Regions from separate parts of the Burkholderia singularis genome, predicted to be linked through region 1. Evidence: predicted binding sites of a transcription regulator. Region 1 holds the regulator's gene; each other region holds the start of a gene.
The links. The regulator FliA, encoded in region 1, starts transcription of late flagellar genes. The targets are predictions, from matches to a motif close to CTAAAGTTTNNNNNNNNNNNGCCGNTA.
Positions count from the first base shown of each region.

Region 2: the regulator FliA is predicted to act here: its motif matches at 4,903-4,929, upstream of flgK (flagellar hook-associated protein FlgK).
Region 3: the regulator FliA is predicted to act here: its motif matches at 2,626-2,652, upstream of flgM (flagellar biosynthesis anti-sigma factor FlgM).

Region 1 covers NZ_CP013448.1:481,680-488,914, forward strand. The annotation lists gene flhA (flagellar biosynthesis protein FlhA) at 1-2,048, shown strand, start outside; gene flhF (flagellar biosynthesis GTPase FlhF) at 2,045-4,141, shown strand; gene AQ611_RS02210 (MinD/ParA family ATP-binding protein) at 4,134-4,946, shown strand; gene AQ611_RS02215 (RNA polymerase sigma factor FliA) at 4,980-5,711, shown strand; S-adenosyl-L-homocysteine riboswitch at 5,783-5,891, shown strand; gene ahcY (adenosylhomocysteinase) at 5,926-7,235, shown strand, end outside.
Region 2 covers NZ_CP013448.1:113,121-120,355, reverse strand. The annotation lists gene flgG (flagellar basal-body rod protein FlgG) at 1-502, shown strand, start outside; gene flgH (flagellar basal body L-ring protein FlgH) at 699-1,370, shown strand; gene AQ611_RS00550 (flagellar basal body P-ring protein FlgI) at 1,571-2,758, shown strand; gene flgJ (flagellar assembly peptidoglycan hydrolase FlgJ) at 2,770-3,723, shown strand; gene AQ611_RS00540 (flagellar brake protein) at 3,944-4,702, shown strand; gene flgK (flagellar hook-associated protein FlgK) at 4,986-6,977, shown strand; gene flgL (flagellar hook-associated protein FlgL) at 6,994-7,235, shown strand, end outside.
Region 3 covers NZ_CP013448.1:121,773-129,007, reverse strand. The annotation lists gene AQ611_RS00610 (glutathione S-transferase family protein) at 1-135, shown strand, start outside; gene AQ611_RS00605 (multifunctional CCA addition/repair protein) at 132-1,373, shown strand; gene AQ611_RS00600 (flagella synthesis protein FlgN) at 1,751-2,191, opposite strand; gene flgM (flagellar biosynthesis anti-sigma factor FlgM) at 2,271-2,594, opposite strand; gene flgA (flagellar basal body P-ring formation chaperone FlgA) at 2,728-4,089, opposite strand; gene flgB (flagellar basal body rod protein FlgB) at 4,323-4,808, shown strand; gene flgC (flagellar basal body rod protein FlgC) at 4,934-5,359, shown strand; gene flgD (flagellar hook assembly protein FlgD) at 5,436-6,263, shown strand; gene flgE (flagellar hook protein FlgE) at 6,291-7,235, shown strand, end outside.

The DNA.
Region 1 (7,235 bases):
ACCTGCGCGCGCTCGCGGGTCCGGTGCTCATCTGCATGATCCTCGCGATGATGATCCTGCCGCTGCCGCCGCTGCTGCTCGATCTGCTGTTCACGTTCAATATCGCGCTGTCGGTGATGGTGCTGCTCGTCAGCATGTACACGATGAAACCGCTCGATTTCGCGGCATTTCCGAGCGTGCTGCTGTTCTCGACGCTGCTCAGGCTGTCGCTGAACGTCGCGTCGACGCGCATCGTGCTGCTCGAGGGTCACACCGGCCCGGACGCGGCCGGCCAGGTGATCGAGGCGTTCGGCCATTTTCTCGTCGGCGGCAACTTCGCGGTCGGCATTGTCGTGTTCGTGATCCTGATGATCATCAACTTCATGGTGATCACGAAAGGCGCGGGGCGGATCGCCGAGGTGTCCGCACGTTTCACGCTCGACGCGATGCCCGGCAAGCAGATGGCGATCGACGCCGATCTGAATGCCGGCCTCGTCAACGAGGAGCAGGCGAAAAAGCGCCGTCAGGCGGTGGCGCAGGAGGCGGAGTTCTACGGCTCGATGGACGGCGCGTCGAAGTTCGTGCGCGGCGATGCGATCGCGGGCCTCATCATCATGGCGATCAACGTGATCGGCGGGCTCATCGTCGGAATCGCCCAGCACGACATGAGCTTCGCGGCGGCGGGCAAGAACTACACGCTGCTGACGATCGGCGACGGCCTCGTCGCGCAGATTCCGTCGCTCGTGATCTCGACCGCGGCGGGCGTGATCGTGTCGCGCGTCGCGACCGACCAGGACATCGGCACGCAACTCACGACGCAACTTTTCACCAACCCGCGCGTGCTCGCGATCACCGGCTCGATCATCGTGCTGATGGGGCTGATTCCGAACATGCCGCATGCCGCATTCCTGCTGCTCGGCGGCGGCGCGCTCGCACTCGCGCGGACCATGGCCCGGCGCGAAGCCGCGAAGCGCGCGGCCGGCGCGATCGCCGACATCGCCCCGCCCGCCGCGCTGCCGGCCGACAGCCACGAAGCGAGCTGGGAGGACGTGACGTTGATCGACCCGCTCGGGCTGGAGGTCGGTTACCGGCTGATTCCGCTCGTCGACAAGCATGGCGACGGCGAGCTGCTCAAGCGCATCAAGAGCATCCGCAAGAAATTCGCTCAGGAAATCGGCTTCTTGCCGCCCGTCATCCATATCCGCGACAACCTCGAACTGCGGCCGAACGCATACCGGATCGCGTTGAAGGGCGTCGAGGTCGGCGTTGGCGAAGCGTATCCGGGGCAGTGGCTCGCGATCAATCCGGGGCAGGTGACGGCCGCGCTGCCCGGCGCGCCGACGCAGGACCCGGCGTTCGGCCTGCCTGCCGTGTGGATCGATACGTCGCTGCGCGAGCAGGCGCAGGTGTACGGCTATACGGTCGTCGACGCGAGCACGGTCGTCGCCACGCACCTGAATCACCTCGTCGTCCAGCACGCGGCCGAGCTGCTTGGCCGGCAGGAAGTGCAGGCGCTCATCGAGCGCACCGGGCGCGACGCGCCGTCGCTCGTCGAGGATCTGGTGCCGAAGACGGTGTCGCTGACGACGTTGCAAAAAGTGCTGCAAAACCTGCTCGACGAAGGTGTGCCGATCCGCGACATGCGCACGATCATCGAGGCATTGTCCGAGCAGGCCGGCCGCCTCACCGATCCCTACGACCTCACCGCCGCGGTACGGCTCGCGCTTGGCCGCGCGATCACGCAGCAATGGTATCCAGGCTCGGGCGAGATGCAGGTGATGGGGCTCGACGCCAATCTCGAGCGCGTGCTGTCGCAGGCGCTCGCGACCGGCCCGAATCCGGGCCTCGAGCCGGGGCTCGCGCACACGTTGCTCGTTGGCACGCAGGACGCGATGCTGCGCCAGCAGAACATGGGGCTGCCGCCCGTGCTGCTGGTCCAGCACGCGCTGCGCGCGATGCTCGCGCGCTTTCTGCGGCGCAGCCTGCCGCAATTGAAGGTGCTGTCCTACGCCGAAGTGCCGGACACGCGCGCGATCAAGGTCATGAACGTCATCGGGAGTAGCGCTTGAACATTCGCAAATTCATTGGTCCGACGAGCCGCGATGCGCTGCGCCTCGTGCGCGAGGCGATGGGCGCCGACGCCGCGGTGTTGTCCAACAAGACGCTCGAAGACGGCCGCGTCGAGATCGTCGCGGTGCCCGCCGACGAACTCGCGGAAATTTCGGCGCGCCGTCCCGCTGGCGACGAGGCACACGGCGGCGCGCAGGCGCAGCAGCAGGCGCGCGTGCGCGCGGCGGGGCCGCGGCCCGTGCAGACGGCGGGCCCGGCGCCTGTGTCCGGCGCGCCGGCGGCATTGCAGGCGGCGTCGGGAAGCGCCGCGCCTTTTGCGATGTCGGCCTCGGCTGCCGCACTGCCGGGGCTGGGCGCGGCGGCTGCGTCGGCGCCGCGCATCGCGGCGAATTCGAATCCGTATGCGACGGGCGGGCTGCCGGACGTGTTTTCATCGGTGTTCGGCGCGAGCGCCGACCTGTCGGCCGATGCGATAACCGACATCGCCGCAGGAATCGGCGCGCACGCGTTCCAGTCTGCCGCTGCGGACGGCGCGACAAGCGACGGCAGCCCCGTCGCGAATGCGTGCTCGGCAGCCGACGACCGATTCGCAGCCGATGGCCGATTGGTTGCCGATGGCCGCGGCGTTGCGGATAGCCGGTCTGCAACCGGCGAACGGCCTGCTGCCGACGCGCGATTTGCCGTCCGTGGCCGACTGGCCGCCGATGCCTCGCTTGCCAACGACGGCCAAGCCGTCGCCGACACCCCGCCCGCAGCGGCCGCCGCGCCCGCCGCCGCGCCGTCCGAACCGGCACCGTGGCTCGTCGAGCACGCGAAGCGGCTGACGCAACAGCTGGCCAAGCACGAGAAGCCGTCCAGCACGGGCACAGGCCCGCGCGCAGCGACGACAGGCGCCGCCGCGTCGCGTGAATCGCTTGCGTCGGCGGGCGAGCCGCCCGTCTGGGCGCGCGACATCGTGCGCAACGTCGCGCGCCGGATGCCGGCCGCGGCCGGTGCGTCCGTGCCGAAATCGAAGCCAGCCGGCCTGCACGAGCCGCACGATACGGCGCTCAGCGTCGCGGATGCGGTGAACGCGCGGCTCGAGCGCGTCGTCAACGATACCGTGATGCAGGCGCTCGGTTCGCTGCGCGAGCGAATGGACGAACAGTTCGCGGGCCTTGCATGGAACGAGCGCCAGCGCCGCAGCCCGGTGCACGGCGCGCTGACCAAGCGGCTCATCGCGGCGGGGTTCTCCGCGCAGCTCGCACGCACCGTCGTCGACCATCTGCCGGAAGGCGGCAGCCTCGGCACGCTCGACGCGGCGACCGACTGGGCGCAATCGGTGCTCGCGGCGAACCTGCCGGTGCTCGACAGCGAGGATGCGCTGATGGAACGCGGCGGCGTATTCGCGCTGATGGGGCCGACGGGCGTCGGCAAGACGACCACCACCGCGAAGCTCGCCGCGCGTTGCGTGATGCGCTTCGGCGCGAGCAAGGTCGCCCTGCTGACGACCGACAGCTACCGGATCGGCGGCCACGAACAACTGCGGATCTTCGGCCGGATTCTCGGCGTGCCGGTGCATGCGGTGAAGGACGGCGGCGATCTGCAGCTCGCGCTCGCGGAGTTGCGCAACAAGCACATGGTGCTGATCGATACGATCGGCATGAGCCAGCGCGACCGCGCGGTATCCGACCAGATCGCGATGCTGCACGGCGCGGATACGCCGGTGCAGCGCCTGCTGCTGCTCAACGCGACGAGTCACGGCGATACGCTCAACGAAGTCGTTCACGCTTACCGCCGCGCGGCCGGCCGGCCTGATGCCGCCGCGCCGGATCTCGCCGGCTGCATCCTGACGAAGCTCGACGAGGCAAGCAACCTGGGCGGCGCGCTCGACACGGTGATCCGCTACAAGCTGCCGGTGCATTACGTATCGACTGGCCAGAAGGTGCCGGAGAACCTGTATGTCGCGACGAAAAAATTCCTGCTGAAGAGCGCATTCTGCGCACCGCGCGACGATTCGCCGTTCGTGCCCGGCGACGACGACCTGCCGGCGATGTTGAGCGCGTTGAGCGCGCGCGCCGGCGCCGAGCCGCATGAGGTCCGCTTTGGATAAGCGGATCGCCGACCAGGCCGAGGGGCTGCGGCGCCTGCTCGCGCAGCGCGGCGCGCGGCTCGTCGTGGTGACGGGCGGGCCGTCTGGCATCGGCTGCACGTCGGCGGTCGCGAACCTTGCCGCTGCGCTCGCCGCGCTCGGCAAGGACGTGCTCGTCGTCGACGAGCGCGCGAACGTCCGCTCGATCGCGGCAACGCTGTGCGGCTCGTGGTTGCGCGACGGCGAGCCGGTGCGGCACGAACTCGGGTTTTCGGTCTGCGCGGCATCGCGGCTGGCGCGCGACGGCTACAGCGGCGCACAGCGCGATGCGCTCGCCGACGGCGCCGCCGACGTCGTGCTGATCGACGCGCAGCCCGATGCGGACGGCGCGCTGTCGATGCTCGCGCGCGACGCGCATGACGTGATCGTCGTCACGCGCGTATCGGCATCGGCGATCACCGAAGCTTACGCGCGGATGAAGCGGCTGCATTACGCGCACGCATTTGCGCAATTCCGCGTACTGATCAACCACGTGCACAGCGCCGCCGACGCGCGGGCCGCCTACGAAAACCTCGCGGGCGTCGCGGGCCGCTATTTGCAGGTGTCGCTCGCGGATGCCGGGTGCGTTGCCGCCGATCCGCTGATCGAGCGCGCCCGTTCGCTTGCGCGCACCGTCGTCGATGCGTTTCCGTCGGCCGCCGCCGCGCGCGACTACCGGCGCATCGCCGCCGATCTGCTGTATTGGCCGATGCGCGCCACACCGGGCGCGGGGCGCGGCCGCACGGGCAATCCGGCGCTCGGGCACGGCGCGGCGCGGGCCGCCTGAACGCCACGAATGCCACGACGAACAGAGGCCACGATGTACAACGCTCAAGGAAAGATTTCCCAAGACGAAGTGCTGACGCAATATGCGCCGCTCGTGCGGCGTCTCGGATTGCAGCTCGTCGCGAAAATGCCGGCGAGCGTGGATCTCGACGACCTGATTCAGGCCGGAATGATCGGCCTGCTCGACGCGGCGGGCCGCTACAAGGAAGATCAGGGCGCGCAGTTTGAAACTTACGCCACGCAGCGCATCCGAGGCGCGATGCTCGACGAGCTGCGCAGCAACGATTGGCTGCCGCGCAGTCTGCGCAAGACGTCGCGCGAGGTCGAGCAGGCGGTGCATCAGGTCGAGCAGCGGCTTGGGCGGGCGGCACACGAAACCGAAATCGCCGCGCACCTGCAGATGCCGCTCGCCGAGTATCAGGCGATGCTGCAGGATCTGCACGGCAGCCAGCTCATCTACTACGAGGATTTCGACCGCTGCGCCGACGACGAACCGTTCCTCGACCGCTATCGTGCCGATCACGCCGATCCGCTCGCCGCGCTGCTCGACGATCATTTGCGCGGCGCGCTCGTCGATGCGATCGACAATCTGCCGGAGCGCGAGAAGCTGCTGATGTCGCTGTACTACGAGCGCGGGCTGAATCTGCGCGAGATCGGCGCGGTGCTGGAGGTCAGCGAGTCGCGCGTGTGCCAGTTGCATAGCCAGGCGGTCGCGCGGCTCAGAGCGAAGCTGCGCGAGCAGGCGTGGGTGGCCGCCGAAGGCTGAGCGGCCGGTCTTCGCGCGCGCTTGCCGCGCGCGGCGGAAAAATCCATCTCGATTTGCTACAATCCTTTCCTGTTTCCGAGGAGCGTTGCGACGGGCACGGCCCGCCAGGCTCGGAAACGGTCAACCAGGCGGTTTGGCATCGTCATTGCCGGCCGCTTACTTGAACGGCGCTCACGTCACAATTTTCTAGAACTTTTTTAGAAAGGAGGGCGTGATGAACGCCGCTGTCATCGATTCCCATTCCGCACAGGATTACGTCGTCGCCGATATCTCGCTTGCCGGCTGGGGCCGCAAGGAGCTGAACATCGCCGAGACCGAAATGCCCGGCCTCGTGCAGATCCGCGACGAATACAAGGCGCAGCAGCCGCTGAAGGGCGCGCGCATCGCCGGCTCGCTGCACATGACGATCCAAACGGGCGTGCTGATCGAAACGCTGAAGGCGCTGGGCGCCGAAGTCCGCTGGGCATCGTGCAACATTTTCTCGACGCAGGATCACGCGGCCGCCGCGATCGCCGAATCGGGCACGCCGGTGTTCGCGTTCAAGGGCGAATCGCTCGACGAATACTGGGAATTCACGCACCGCATCTTCGAATGGCCGAACGGCGAGTTCGCGAACATGATTCTCGACGACGGCGGCGATGCCACGTTGCTGCTGATCCTCGGCGCGAAAGCAGAGAAGGACCGCTCGGCGATCGCGAAGCCCACCAACGAGGAGGAAGTCGCGCTCTACAAGGCGATCGCGCGCCATCTCGACATCGACGGCACGTGGTACTCGAAGCGCCTCGCGCACATCAAGGGCGTGACCGAAGAGACCACGACGGGCGTGCATCGCCTGTACCAGATGGAAAAGGACGGCCGTCTGCCGTTCCCGGCGTTCAATGTGAACGACTCGGTGACGAAATCGAAGTTCGACAATCTGTACGGCTGCCGCGAATCGCTCGTCGACGGCATCAAGCGCGCGACCGACGTGATGATCGCGGGCAAGATCGCGCTCGTCGCGGGCTACGGCGACGTCGGCAAGGGCTGCGCGCAGTCGCTGCGCGGCCTGGGCGCCACCGTTTGGGTCACCGAGATCGATCCGATCTGCGCGCTGCAGGCGGCGATGGAAGGCTACCGCGTCGTGACGATGGAATACGCGGCCGACAAGGCCGACATCTTCGTGACGGCGACCGGCAACTATCACGTGATCAACCACGATCACATGAAGGCGATGCGCCATAACGCGATCGTCTGCAACATCGGTCACTTCGATTCGGAAATCGACGTCGCGTCGACTCGTCAGTACCAGTGGGAAAACATTAAGCCGCAGGTCGACCACATCATCTTCCCGGACGGCAAGCGCGTGATCCTGCTGGCCGAAGGCCGTCTCGTGAACCTCGGCTGCGCGACGGGCCACCCGTCATTCGTGATGTCGAACTCGTTCACGAACCAGACGCTCGCGCAAATCGAATTGTTCACGCGCGGCGCCGAGTACGAGAACAAGGTGTACGTGTTGCCGAAGCACCTCGACGAGAAGGTCGCGCG
Region 2 (7,235 bases), 370 kb from region 1:
GATCAACGGCCAGGGCTTTTTCCAGGTGCTGATGCCGGACGGCACGACCGCGTACACGCGCGACGGTTCGTTCCAGACCAATGCGCAGGGCCAGCTCGTCACGTCGAGCGGCTATCAGGTGCTGCCGGCGATCACGATACCGCAGAATGCGACGGCGCTTACGATCGGCAGCGACGGCGTCGTGTCGGTCAAGCAGCCGGGCTCGAACAACGCGATTCAGATCGGCTCGCTGCAGATCGCAACGTTCGTCAATCCGGCCGGGCTCGATGCGAAAGGCGAGAACTTGTTCGAGGAGACCACGTCGTCGGGCGTGGCGAATCCGGCGCAGCCGGGGCAGAACGGCGCGGGCACGCTCAGGCAGGGCTATGTCGAGGCGTCGAACGTGAACGTCGTGCAGGAGCTTGTCAACATGATTCAGACGCAGCGCGCATACGAAATCAACAGCAAGGCCGTGACGACGTCCGACCAGATGCTGCAGACCGTCACGCAGATGGCGCGTTGAAGCCGCGCATCGTTCAGTCAGCCATCCAGCCATGATGCAGGTTCGTTTTCTTTCGCGCATGGCGCGGCGCGCCGCCGCGCTGGGTTCGCTCCACACGGGGCGGCCGCGCCGGCCGCCGGCCCATGCCGGTTGCTGCCTGGGGGCGGCCGGCCGCGCCGGGCCGCTTGCCGCCGCGCCGCGTCGCGCGCGCTCGGGCATGAGCGCGGCCGCGTTGGCGAGTGCCGCCGCTGTCGCGCTCGCGCTGGGTGCGGGCTGCGCGCAATTGCCGCGCGAGCCGATCACGCAGCAGCCGATGACGGCCGCGCCGCCGCTGCCGCCTTCGATGCAGGCGCCCGGCTCGATCTACAACCCCGGCTATGCAGGCCGGCCGCTGTTCGAGGATCAACGCCCGCGCAACGTCGGCGACATCCTGACGATCGTGATCGCGGAGAACATCAACGCGACGAAATCGTCAGGCGCGAACACGAACCGGCAGGGCAACACGAACTTCGACGTGCCGACGGCCGGTTTTCTGGGCGGCCTGTTCAACAAGGCGAATCTGTCTGCCGAAGGCGCGAACAAATTTACGTCGACGGGCGGCGCGAGCGCGGCGAACACGTTCAACGGCACGATCACCGTGACGGTGACGAACGTGCTGCCTAACGGCAATCTCGTCGTGTCCGGCGAGAAGCAGATGCTGATCAATCAGGGCAACGAATTCGTGCGCTTCTCGGGCGTCGTCAATCCGAACACGATTTCGGGCGCGAATTCGGTCTACTCGACGCAAGTCGCCGACGCGAAGATTGAGTATTCGGCCAAGGGCTATATCAACGAGGCCGAAACGATGGGTTGGCTGCAACGCTTTTTTCTCAACGTATCTCCGTGGTGACGGCGATGCGCGTTCCGATGGATGGTTCGATGCGTGATCCGCTCGCGCGGGCGCAGCGCCCGCGGCTTTGGCCGGCAGCCTGCGCCATGATTGCGATGATGATGCGCGCCGCTGCCGCTGCCGCTGCCGCTGCCGCTGCCGCTGCGCGCGCGCGATCGACTGCAGGCGCAGCCGAAACGGCAGACGCCCGGGCCGATCGCATGGCGCGCGTGGCTGCGGTGCGCGGCCGCACGGTTGCCGTGGCACGCTGCGGGTTCGCTGCCGTACTGCTCGCCATTAGCGCATGCGTGCTCGTCGCGCCATGCGCGGCGCACGCGGAGCGTCTGAAGGATCTCGCGCAAATTCAGGGCGTGCGCGATAACCCGCTGATCGGCTACGGCCTTGTCGTCGGCCTCGATGGCACCGGCGACCAGACCATGCAGACGCCGTTCACGACGCAGACGCTCGCGAACATGCTTGCGAATCTCGGCATTTCGATCAACAACGGCGCAACGAATGGCGGCGGCGCGTCGACGCTGTCGAACATGCAATTGAAAAACGTCGCGGCGGTGATGGTGACGGCGACACTGCCGCCGTTCGCGCGGCCGGGCGAGGCGATCGACGTGACGGTGTCGTCGCTCGGCAATGCGAAGAGCTTGCGCGGCGGCACGCTGCTGCTCACGCCGATGAAGGGCGCGGACGGCCAGGTCTATGCGCTCGCGCAGGGCAATCTCGCGGTCGGCGGCGCGGGCGCGAGCGCGAACGGCAGCCGGGTGCAGGTGAACCAGCTTGCGGCGGGCCGGATCGCCGGCGGCGCGATCGTCGAGCGGGCCGTGCCGAATGCGCTCGCGCAGATGAACGGCACGCTGCAACTGCAATTGAACGATATGGATTACGGCACCGCGCAGCGGATCGTCTCGGCGGTCAATGCGAGCTTCGGGCCGGGCACTGCGACGGCGCTCGACGGGCGCACGATCCAGCTGGCCGCGCCCGCCGATTCGGCGCAACAAGTCGCATTCATGGCGCGGCTGCAGAATCTCGACGTGAGCCCCGAGAAGGCCGCGGCGAAGGTGATCCTGAACGCGCGCACGGGCTCGATCGTGATGAACCAGATGGTGACGCTGCAAAGCTGCGCGGTCGCGCACGGCAACCTGTCGGTGGTCGTCAACACGCAGCCCGTCGTGTCGCAGCCGGGGCCGTTCTCGAACGGGCAAACCGTCGTCGCGCAGCAATCGCAGATTCAATTGAAGCAGGACAACGGCGCACTGAAGATGGTGACGGCCGGGGCGAACCTTGCCGACGTGGTGAAGGCGCTGAACGCGCTCGGCGCGACGCCGGCGGACTTGATCTCGATTTTGCAGGCGATGAAGGCAGCCGGCGCACTGCGCGCGGATCTGGAAATCATCTGAGGGGCATCCGGATGACGAATTTCACGAAGGCAAACGATCTGTCGCAGCGCTTCGCGCTCGATATGCAGGGGTTCGACGCGATGCGCGCGAAGGCCGCGACGGCCGCGCCGCGCGACGGCGTGAAAATGGTCGCGGGCCAGTTCGACGCGATGTTCACGCAAATGATGCTCAAGAGCATGCGCGACGCGACGCCGTCCGGGGGGCTGCTCGATTCGAGCGCATCGAAAATGTATACGTCGATGCTCGATCAGCAGCTTGCGCAGCAGATGTCGTCGAAGGGCATCGGCGTTGCCGATGCGCTGGCCAAGCAGCTGCTGCGTCAGACGAACGGCGCGTTTGGCGCGGCCGGTGCGCCGGATGCGCAGGACGAAGGCGGCCTCGCGGCGATGAGCGCGCTCGCGGCCGCGTATGCGGGCGCGCCTTCGCGCCACGGCGCGCTCGCGAGCCGCGGCTATTCGGCGGCAAGCGCGCTGATGCCGCCGAAGGGAGGCGGCAGCGGCGGCGACGGTTCGGCGCAGGTGGACGCATTCGTCGACAAGCTGGCCGGCGCGGCACAGGCGGCGAGCGCCGCCACGGGCGTGCCGGCGCGTTTCATCGTCGGCCAGGCGGCGCTCGAATCGGGCTGGGGCAAGCGCGAGATTCGCGGCGCGGACGGCGCGACGAGCTATAACGTATTCGGTATCAAGGCGACCAAGGGCTGGCGCGGGCGCACGGTGTTGGCTGTGACGACCGAATACGTGGAGGGCCGGCCGCGCCGCGTCGTCGCACAGTTCCGCGCATACGATTCATACGAGCATGCGATGACCGACTATGCCAATCTGTTGAAAAACAATCCGCGTTATGCCGGCGTGCTGAACGCCGGACAGAGCGTAGAGGGTTTCGCGCACGGTATGCAGAAGGCGGGCTACGCGACTGATCCGGCCTATGCGAAGAAACTGATTTCGATCATGCAGCAGATTGGCTGATGGCCGATGCCGCGCGCCCCTGCGGCATCGAACTGAGAGATTGCCGGGGATTCGCGCGGTTTTGACGTTTGCTAACAAAAATATAAAACGGATTCGATCTAAACTTTGCGCTGCTGTTGCCGCTAAATGCAAGAGACCAGTGATCGGGCGCACTGAGCCCGGTCTTTCCGCGCCTCGGGGAAGCAGGACATGGGCGCATCAAGATAAATACCGGCAAGCCATGAACACCGAACAATCGACTCGTCAGGGCGAAGGCGCCATTGCGCCTACCGGCCATGATTTCGGTCGCCGTAATCCGCTCGAGATCGGCGTGCAGTTGCGCAATCTTGTCAATCGCAGGGATTTTTTAACCGTCGAATATCGCGGCGGCCAGCTCGTTACCCGCATTCTCGACGTCGATGTCGGCGCGCGAACCTTCGTGTTCGACTGGGGCGCGCTCGCCGAGCAGAACGCGGGCATGCTTGCCGCCCCGTGCTGCGAGTTCCGCGCGGCGCCGGACGGCATACGCGTTGAATTCTCCACCGCGCCGCCGCGCGAAACCCGCTTCGAAGGTTTGCCCGCGTTCGAAGCCGATTTTCCCGAGGTGCTTTACTGCGTACAGCGCCGCGAGTACTTCCGCGTCGATGCGCCGCTCGTCGATCCGTTCGTCTGCCGCGGCAAGTTGCCGGACGGCGAGCATTTTCTGTTCGAAATCCACAATCTGTCGCTCGGCGGCCTCGGGTTGCGCACGGCCGACGAACGCGTCGCCGCGCTCGAACTCGGCACGACGCTATGCGATGTCGAGCTGAACCTGAACGGGCACGGGATGCTGTCGCTCGACCTGCAACTCGTCGCGCACAGTTCCACCCGCGCGCCGAGCGGCACATGCCGTCATCAGCTCGGGTTTCGCTTCGTGTCGCTGCCGGGCAGCACGGAAAACACGTTGCAGCGGCTCATCACGCAGCTCGAAATGAAGCGGCGGCAGCTCGCGCGCACGTAGCGCAGCGTCTGCGCGCCGGCCGCGCCTATCCGCGCGGGCGAGCGGCCGAGGCCGGGTGTGGCGCGCATGCGTATGCATACGCATGCGCGCGCTGGCGCGATGCGCGGTCGGCGGTATGGCCGGCGCGTCCGCCGTTCGTCCTGTTTCATGCGCCGGGCTCCGCCCGGCCGTTTCGGCGCGTTCGCCGCTTCGCGCGCGGCCTCAATTTTTCCGACGCGCGGCCGTTATCCCTGGAATCCACGCAACCCGGCGGCCGCGGCGCGGCCGGCTAATAGGATCGCGCATGTCCAATATCCTCATGAACCTTGGGGTCAGCGGCCTGAACGCCGCGCTCTGGGGGCTCACCACCACCGGCCAGAACATCAGCAATTCGGCCACACCCGGCTATTCGGTCGAGCGCCCCGTGTTTGCGGAGGCGGGCGGCCAATACACGTCGAGCGGCTATCTGCCGCAAGGCGCGACGACGGTGAGCGTCGAGCGCCAGTACAGCCAGTATCTGTCGGACCAGCTCAATGCCGCGCAAACGCAGGGCAGCGCGTTGTCGACGTATTACACGCTCGTCGCGCAGCTCAACAACTACGTCGGCAGCCCGACGGCCGGCATCTCGTCTGCGATTTCGAACTATTTCAGCGGACTGCAGACGGTGGCAAACAGCGCGTCCGATCCGTCGACGCGGCAAACCGCGATGAGCAACGCACAAACGCTCGCGAGCCAACTCGTCGCGGCCGGCCAGCAGTATGCGCAATTGCGTCAGAACGTGAATTCGCAACTCACGAGCGCCGTCTCGCAAATCAACGGTTACGCGGCGCAGATCGCGCAACTCAATCAGCAGATCGCGGGCGCGAGCGCGCAAGGGCAGCCGCCGAATCAGTTGCTCGATCAGCGCGATCTCGCGGTGTCGAATCTTTCGCAGCTCGTCGGCGTTCAGGTGGTGCAAAGCGACGGCAATTACAGCGTGTTCCTCGCGGGCGGGCAGCCGCTCGTGGTCTCCAGCGCGAGCTACCAGCTCGCGGCCGTTGCGTCGCAGTCCGATCCGAGCGAACTCACGATCGTGTCGCAGGGCATCGCGGGCACGAATCCGCCGGGCGCGGCGCAATATCTGCCCGACGTGTCGCTGACGGGCGGCACGCTCGGCGGCCTGCTCCAGTTTCGCCGCCAGACGCTCGATCCCGCTCAGGCGCAACTCGGCGCGCTGGCGGTGAGCTTTGCCGCGCAAGTCAACGCGCAGAATGCGCTTGGCATCGACCTGTCGGGCAAGCCGGGCGGCGATCTGTTCACCGTCGCGAATCCGGCCGTCTATGCGAATCAGCGCAACACCGGCGGCGCGGCGCTTGCCGTGTCGTTTGCCGACAGCACGCAGCCGCCGTCGGGCGACTATACGTTGTCGTTCGACGGCGCGAAGTATGCGCTGACCGATCGCGCGACGGGTAACGTCGTCGGCACGTCGACTACGCTGCCGGCGACGCTCGGCGGCCTCAAATTGTCGATCACCGGCACGATGGCCGCCGGCGACGCGTTCACCGTGCTGCCGACGCGCGGCGCGCTCGACGCGTTCGCGCTCGCCACCTCCAACGGCTCGGCGATCGCGGCGGCCTCGCCGGTGCTTGCGGCGAGCGCGGCGTCCAACAGCGGAACGGGCGTGATCTCGCAAGGCGCGGTGGGCGCGGGCTACCAGTTGCCGTCCGGCACGACGACGCTCATCTACGACGCGGCGGCGAAATCGCTGACGGGCTTTCCGGCGGGCACGACGGTCACGATCGCGGGCACGCCGCCGACCTCGATCGACATCACGGGCCCGACGACGCGCGTGCCGTATGACGCGTCGCTCGGCGCGACGCTGACGGTGTCGAGCACGGTGCAGCCCGCGCCGGCCGGCGTGATGAACGGCGTGTCCGTCACGTTGTCGGGTGCGCCCGCCGATGGCGACCGCTTCACGATCGCCGCGAACACGGGCCTGAACGACGGGCGCAACGCGCTCGCGCTGTCGAAGCTCGTCAACGGCAAGACGATGAACGGCGGCACGGCGACGCTGACGGGCGCGTATGCGAGCTACGTGAACGCGATCGGCAATGCGGCGAGCCAGTTGAAGGCGTCGAGCGCCGCGCAGACGGCGCTGATCGGTCAGGCCACGGCCGCGCAGCAGTCGGTGTCCGGCGTGAACCAGAACGAGGAGGCGGCGAACCTGATGCAATATCAGCAGCTTTATCAGGCGAACGCGAAAGTGATCCAGACGGCGAACTCGCTGTTCCAGACCGTGCTCGGTCTGTTCAATTGAGCGGGGAGGATGAGCGATGCGTATTTCCAGCGCCCAGCTATACAGCCTGAACGTCGGCATGATGAACGACCAGCAGGCGCAACTCGCGCAGCTTTACCAGCAAGTCTCGAGCGGCATCAGCTTGACGACCCCCGCCGACAATCCGCTCGCGGCCGCGCAGGCGGTACAGTTGTCGGCGGCGTCGGCGGCGCTTGCACAGTACACGTCGAATCAGGCAAGCGCGCTGAGCGCGCTGCAAACGGAGGACACGGCGCTTGC
Region 3 (7,235 bases), 360 kb from region 1:
GCGTTCGCGGTGGCGCTGTCGCCGCAAGCACGGGATTACGCGGCGAGCGTCGTCGAGCTGCCGGCCGTGCGCGAGTGGATCGACGCCGCGCGCCGCGAGACGACCGTGATCGACGTCTACGGGCCGTCGCGATGAATATCTACGCGGTTGGCGGCGCGATCCGCGATGCATTGCTCGGCCTGCCGGTGCGCGACCAGGATTACGTGGTGGTCGGCGCGACGCCCGAGCAGATGGCCGCGCAGGGCTTCAGGCCGGTCGGCAAGGATTTTCCGGTGTTCCTGCATCCGCGCACGCACGAGGAATACGCGCTCGCACGCACCGAGCGCAAGACGGCGGCGGGCTATCACGGCTTCCAGTTCTATTTCGCCCCCGACGTGACGCTCGAGCAGGATCTCGCGCGGCGCGACCTGACGATCAACGCGATGGCGCGCGCGGTGAGTCCGGACGGCACGCTGATCGGGCCGATCGTCGATCCGTTCGGCGGACAGGCGGATTTGCGCGCGAAGCTGTTTCGGCATGTCGGCGACGCGTTCGTCGAGGACCCGGTGCGGATTTTGCGTGTCGCGCGCTTTGCCGCGCGCTTTGCCGATTTTTCCGTCGCGCCGCAGACCTTGGCGCTGATGCGAGAGATGGTTGCCGCGGGCGAGGTCGATGCGCTCGTGCCCGAGCGGGTTTGGCAGGAGCTTGCGCGCGGGCTGATGGAGGACGAGCCGTCGCGGATGTTCGCGGTGCTGCGCGACTGTGGCGCGCTCGCGCGGATTCTGCCCGAGATCGACGCGCTGTTCGGCGTGCCGCAGCGCGCCGACTACCATCCGGAAGTCGATACGGGCGTGCATGTGATGATGGTGATCGATTACGCGGCGAAGCAACGCTACACGTTGCCGGTGCGCTTCGCTGCGCTCACGCACGATCTCGGCAAGGCGACCACGCCTGCCGAGGTGTTGCCGCGCCATATCGGGCACGAAGCACGCAGCGTCGAGCTGATCAAGCCGTTATGCGAACGGTTGCGGGTGCCGAACGAGTGCCGCGATCTGGCGCTGCTCGTCGCGCGCGAACACGGCAATTTGCATCGTGTGATGGAGATGGGCGCGGCGGCGCTGGTGCGGCTTTTCGAGCGCGCCGATGCGCTGCGCAAGCCCGCGCGTTTCGCCGAGGCGCTGCAAGCGAGCGAAGCCGACGCGCGCGGGCGGCTCGGATTCGGCACGCAGCCTTATCCCCAGGCCGAGCGGCTGCGGCAGGCGCTCGTCGCGGCACGCTCGGTCGATGCGGGCGCGATCGCGCAGCAGTTTGCGGGCCAGCCGGCGCAGATCAAGGACGCGGTGCATCGCGCCCGAGTGCGGGCGGTGGCGCAGGCGATCGGAAGCGGCGAGTAAGTGACGAAGACGTGGCGCGCTGGCAGGGCGGTTGAATCTGGCGGTTAAGCACGGCAGTTGAGCCTGGCGATTGAATCTGGCGGTTAAGCACGGCAGTTGAGCCTGGCGATTGAATCTGGCGGTTGAGCGCGGCGGTTGAACCTGGCGGTTGAATCTGGCGGTTGAGCACGGCGGTTGAACTTGGCGGTTGAACCCGGCAGTTGAACCCGACGGTTGATGCCGACGGCCACCGGGCTGGTGGCCCGATTCGCGCGGCGTGCACTTCGCGCCATGCTTTCATGCGGCGCGGCCGCAAACGGTGCCGATAAGGATCGCGCGGACGCAGGCGGGTCACGCAGCACGCAGCGCACGCGGCGCACGCCGGAACCGGCGGACGGTCAGCGCGTGGCAGCCCCGAGGCGCCCGTCCGGCCCATAGAGCGCGGCGCGCTGCGGTGTCGCGCGCAGCACCGCCAGCGCCTTCTCGTTGTGATCCATCCGGATTCGGATCAGCATCCCGTTGATCGCGTTGGCGTGGCGAGCGCGCTCGGCTGCCTGCTGTAACAACTGCCAGCCGTTCGCGATGCGCACGTCGCCCTCGGCCGCGCGATCCATTCCTTTTTTGCCGGCCGGCAAACCGAGCGACGCGAGCAGCGCGTCGCGCTCGCGTTCGAGGCGTGCGAGCTTGTTGATCAGTTCGAGCTTTCGGGCGACGAGGCCCGGCAGCGCATCGAGCGGCTCGGGCGTCGTCAGCGCTTTTTCCTCATAGGCGAGCAGCGACGCGAACGCCTCGACGCTCGCATGTTCGTCGGTGATCGTGGCCAGCAGTTCGTCTCTCATCTGGTTTCGCTCGGTTTGCCGCGCGTGAGCCCGGCGCGCCGGGGCGTTGCGGCGGCGCGGCCGGATCGGCGCGGGGCGTCTAAGGTTGCTTGAGCAGTTCGCGGGCGGTTTGCAGGATGCCGTCGGCGATCCGGCTCGTATCGATGGACAGCGTGCCGTTGCGGATCGCCTCGCGGATCGACTCGACTTGCGCGACGTCGATATCCGCATTGCCCGATGCGGCGAGGCTGCGCAGCGTCGACGACAGGCCGGACAGGCTCACGTTCGCGTCGCCTTGCGCCGGCGCGCTGGCGGCGCCCGCATCCGGTTGGGCCGCGCCCGGGGCGGCCGGTGAGCGCGCCGTGCCCGGGCCGGCGTTCGATAGCGTCCGGGTGTTCGACGCAGGAGGGGAATCGATTTTCACGATGGCGGTTCCTGTACGGGTTTGGCCACGATAACGGCAGCGCAGGCCCGAACTTTAGTGTTCGCGCGCGGGTAAATCCCTGAATCGATGAAGCTTTGCAATTCTTGACGGTTTGCGCACGCGCAGCGCGCCGCTACAGGGAAATTTCGACGGTGGCCGCATCCTTGACGACCGCGGTGACGATCTGGCCCGCCGCCATGCGCACCCGCACCGGCTGGCCGGGCGCCGCGTTGCCGAGCGCGCTGCCCTCGGCCGAGATCGTGAACCCCGGGCCCGAGGCAATCACCCGCACAGTCTGCCCGATCGACACCGACGCCGCGCTTTTCAGCAGATCCCGGCGCAGCGGCAGCCCGGCCGCAACGCGCGTCAGCGCGCTCGCGCCGACGGCTTGCGTCGGGTCGGTGATTACGGCGAGCGGCAGCAACGTCAGGTCGCCCTCGCGCGCGACGAGATCGGCGGCCGTCAGCGTGTCGCCGGGCGCGAGCGCGCGGGCGGCGACGTAGTAGGTCGCCTGCACGGTGAGCTTGGCTTGCAGATAGAGCGTCCACGGCCGCTCGCCCGCGCAGCGCACGCCGACCGTCGTGCGGCCCCACAGGCGCGCGCCTGTCGGCAGGAACGGTTCGAGCGTCGCGCACGCGGCCAGCCCGCGCGGGAGCGCGGGCGCGACGGTGACGGTGACCTTGCCGGGCAGCCCTGCCGCCTGCTGCTGCAGGAAGGCAAGCGCTGCGCTGCGGATTGCTTCGCTGTCTTGGCCTGCGGCGGTCGGCATGGCCGGAGAGGGCCGCGCGGCGGCGTAAGCCGGCCGGGATGCGTTTGCCGATGCGCAAAGCGTTCGCGCGGCCGATGTTTGCACAACGGCCGCGCTTGATCCCGGCGCGTCGGCGCAGGCCGGCAGCGGCGGCCTGGCTGGTATCGCGCGCGGCGCGCCGGCCGCACCGCGCGCGGCGAGTGTGTGAGGCGCGATGGAGGCGGGCGCGTCGTCGGAGCGCGGCGCGCCGGGAATGGCTGGTGTCGGCTCGAGGTGCCGCGGCTGACGCGGCACGCGTGGCGGCGCTGCGGCCGTTCGCGCGTCGGCCGTTGCGGTGACGGCGGCGGTGCCCACATCCTGCGAGGCGACGGGCGCGACTTGCCATGCATATTCGCGCTGCGCGTGCGCGGCGACGGCGCGGCCGGCCGGCACGCGCTGCGCGGCCATGCCCAGGGGCGCGTCGTCCGTCGTCGCGGAAGGGCCGGCGCCGAGGGCAGCGCTGCTTGCCGCCCGGGCTTTTCCAGTCTCGCCGCTATTGGCCGCATCCGCCGCGCGAGGGCTTGCCGTCGCATTCGCGAGCGCCGTTTCGGCCGATTCGCCACGTCCCGGAATCACGATCATGCCGCTGTCGGCCGGTTGCGCGGCCTGCGCCGCGCAGGCCCAGCCCGCCGCCGCCAGCACCCACGCGAGCGCCGCGCGCCTGCCGGTGATGCGCGGTGCGCCGTCGGTCGTCGCGCGTGGCGTCATCGCCCCCTCCTCGAAACCGGAACCGTCCAACTGTCGTAAGTAAGTGTCTGTCACGCGTCGCATTCTAGGGACGGGGGCGAGCCCGCAAACCGCGAATAGAGGGCCGCTTTGCCGGTTATTCGTCCGATTGCCCGTTGCATGGCCCGTCTACGATGCGTTCCATCGGAAAAAGCCCCTTCGCCGTGCGTGGCGGCGGGGCGATGCATCTTCAGATCTTCAGACGGAGCACGCAGATGCTGGACAAACTCGACGCCGAATTCGCGTTCGGCCGCCAGGCGCTCGATGTGCGCGCGTATCGGCAGGAACTGCTGTCGTCGAACATCGCGAACGCCGACACGCCGGGCTATCGCGCGCGCGACGTCGACTTCGCGTCGACGCTCGCGCGCGCGCTCAAGCCGGCCGGCGCGCGCGGCAACGCGGCGGCGCTCGCCCTCGCGCAGCCGGCGGGCGTGACGAGCGCCATGGCGATGACGGCCACCTCGGACGCGCACATGGCCGGCGCGGCGAAGCTGATTCCGACGGGCGGCCCGGGCGACGACTACGGCCGCGCGCAATACCGGATTCCACGCCAGCCGGCGCTCGACGGCAACACCGTCGATCTCGACATGGAGCGCGTGCAGTTCGCCGACAACGCGCTGCATTTCCAGTCCGGCATGACGGTGATCACGCAGCAGATCAAGACGATGATCGCCGCGATCACGTCGAACCCGGGTTCGTGACGCTCGGCCCAAAAGATTCAAGCGATTCAGGCGATTCACGCGCGTTTTTCCGCGCGCCGCGCACCGCGCGAAACGGATGACGAGCGCGCCGCGCGCTCAACGCACAAGCCAGCCAGGAGCATTGCATGCCTTCGTTGATGAACATTTTCGATGTCGCGGGTTCGGCGATGTCGGCGCAGTCCCAGCGCCTGAACGTCACCGCGTCGAATCTCGCGAATGCCGACAGCCTGACGGGCCCCGACGGCAAGCCGTACCGGGCCAAGCAGGTGGTGTTCGCGACCGCGCCGATCGGCCGCGCGCGCACCGCGTCGGGCCAGGGCGTCGGCGGCGTGAATGTCGCGCGGGTGATCGACGATCCGTCGCCGATGAAGACGTCCTACGATCCGTCGAACCCAGCCGCCGATCCGAACGGCTATGTGACGATGCCCAACGTCGATCCGGTACAGGAGATGGTGAACATGATCTCCGCGTCGCGCTCGTATCAGGCCAATGTCGAGACGCTCAACACCGCGAAGCAGTTGATGCTGAAAACCCTGACGATCGGCAATTGAGCCGCGTCGCAGCGGCCTTCGATCACGTCATCCCGTCATCCCGCATATAGCAGACTTCGCAGGAGCGCGAAACCGAATGACCTCCTCTTCGACCACCATCGGCAGCAACGGCGCGAACGTGACGAACCTGCCCTACGACACGTTCAGCGCGAACGGCCAGTCGTCGTCGGCGAACGGCGCGAACGGCACCAGTGGCACGAACGGCACGAACGGCACGAACATCAACGCCGCCAGCTCGCTGCCGGCGTCGTCGGCAGCCGACCTGCAAACCACGTTCCTCAAGCTGCTCGTCACGCAGTTGCAGAACCAGGACCCGACGAACCCCGTGGACAGCTCGCAGATGACGTCCCAGCTCGCGCAGATCAACACCGTGAGCGGCATCGCGCAATTGAACGCGTCGCTGACGTCGCTGTCGTCGCAGCTCACCGCGAGCCAGCAGACCCAGGCGGCGATGCTGATCGGCGCGAACGTGCTCGCGCCGGGCAGCGACGTGGCGGTGAAGGGCGGCGCGGCGTCGCCGTTCGGCGTGCAATTGACGAACGCCGTGACGAATCTGACGATCACCGTGAAGAACGCGGCGGGCGTGGTCGTCAACACGATCAACGCGGGCGCGCAGCCGGCCGGCACCGTTCCGTTCAATTGGAAGCCGACCGACGTGGCCGGCAACGCGTTGCCCGACGGCACGTACACGATTTCGGCGAGCTATACCGACGTGTCCGGCAAGCAATATGCGCCGCCCACGCTTGCCGCCGCGCGCGTGCAAAGCGTGGTCAAGCAGGCGGACGGCGCGCCGGGGCTCGTGCTGTCGAGCGGCAAGACGGTGGGCCTGAGCCAAATCGCGTCGATCTTCCCGAACCCCGCGACGAGCGCGCCGAACGGCGGCGCGCCGTCCACCACCAACTGACACAGATTCTGCGCAACGGAGACCGAGATGGGTTATCAACAAGGTTTGAGCGGCTTGGCGGGCGCGTCGAGCGACCTCGACGTGATCGGCAACAACATCGCGAACGCGAACACGGTCGGCTTCAAGGCGAGCACCGCGCAATTCGCCGATATGTATGCGAATTCGGTTGCCTCGGCGGTCAACAATCCGATCGGCATCGGCACGATGCTGTCGTCGGTGCAGCAGCAGTTCAGCCAGGGCACGATCCAGTCGAGCACGTCGTCGCTGAACGTCGCGATCAACGGCAACGGCTTCTTCCAGATGTCGAACAACGGCGTGATCACCTATTCGCGCGACGGTACGTTCCAGCGCGATAAAAACGGCTATATCACCAATGCGCAGGGGCTGAACCTGATGGGCTATCAAGCCAACGCGAACGGCGTGATCGACATGGCCGCGACGGTGCCGCTGCAGGCGCCGACGGCCAATATCGCGCCGACCGCGACGACCAAGATCACCGGCCAGTTCAACCTGAACGCGCAGGATCCGCTGCCAGCGACGTCGCCGTTCAGCTTCAGCGATTCGACGTCGTACAACTATCAGACGTCGGTGCAAGTGTTCGATTCGCTCGGCGGCTCGCAGAACGTGAACGTCTATTTCGTGAAAAGCGCGACGTCGGGCGAGTGGGAGGTGTATGCCGGCCAGCAAGGGCAGGCGCCGACCGATCTCGGCGCGGTCAAGTTCAACACGGCCGGCGCGATCGCCGGCACGACGCAGGCGGGCAGCGGCGCGCCGACGCCCAATGTCGGCCAGTTCTCGTTTACGGTTCCGACGTCCACCGGCGCGGCCAATCCGCTGAATCTGACGCTCGATCTGTCTGGCACGACCCAATACGGTGGCAAGAACGGCGTGAACGATCTCAGACAGAACGGCTTCGCGAGCGGTGTGTTGACGACGTTTACGGTCGGCTCCGACGGCAAGCTGACCGGCAAT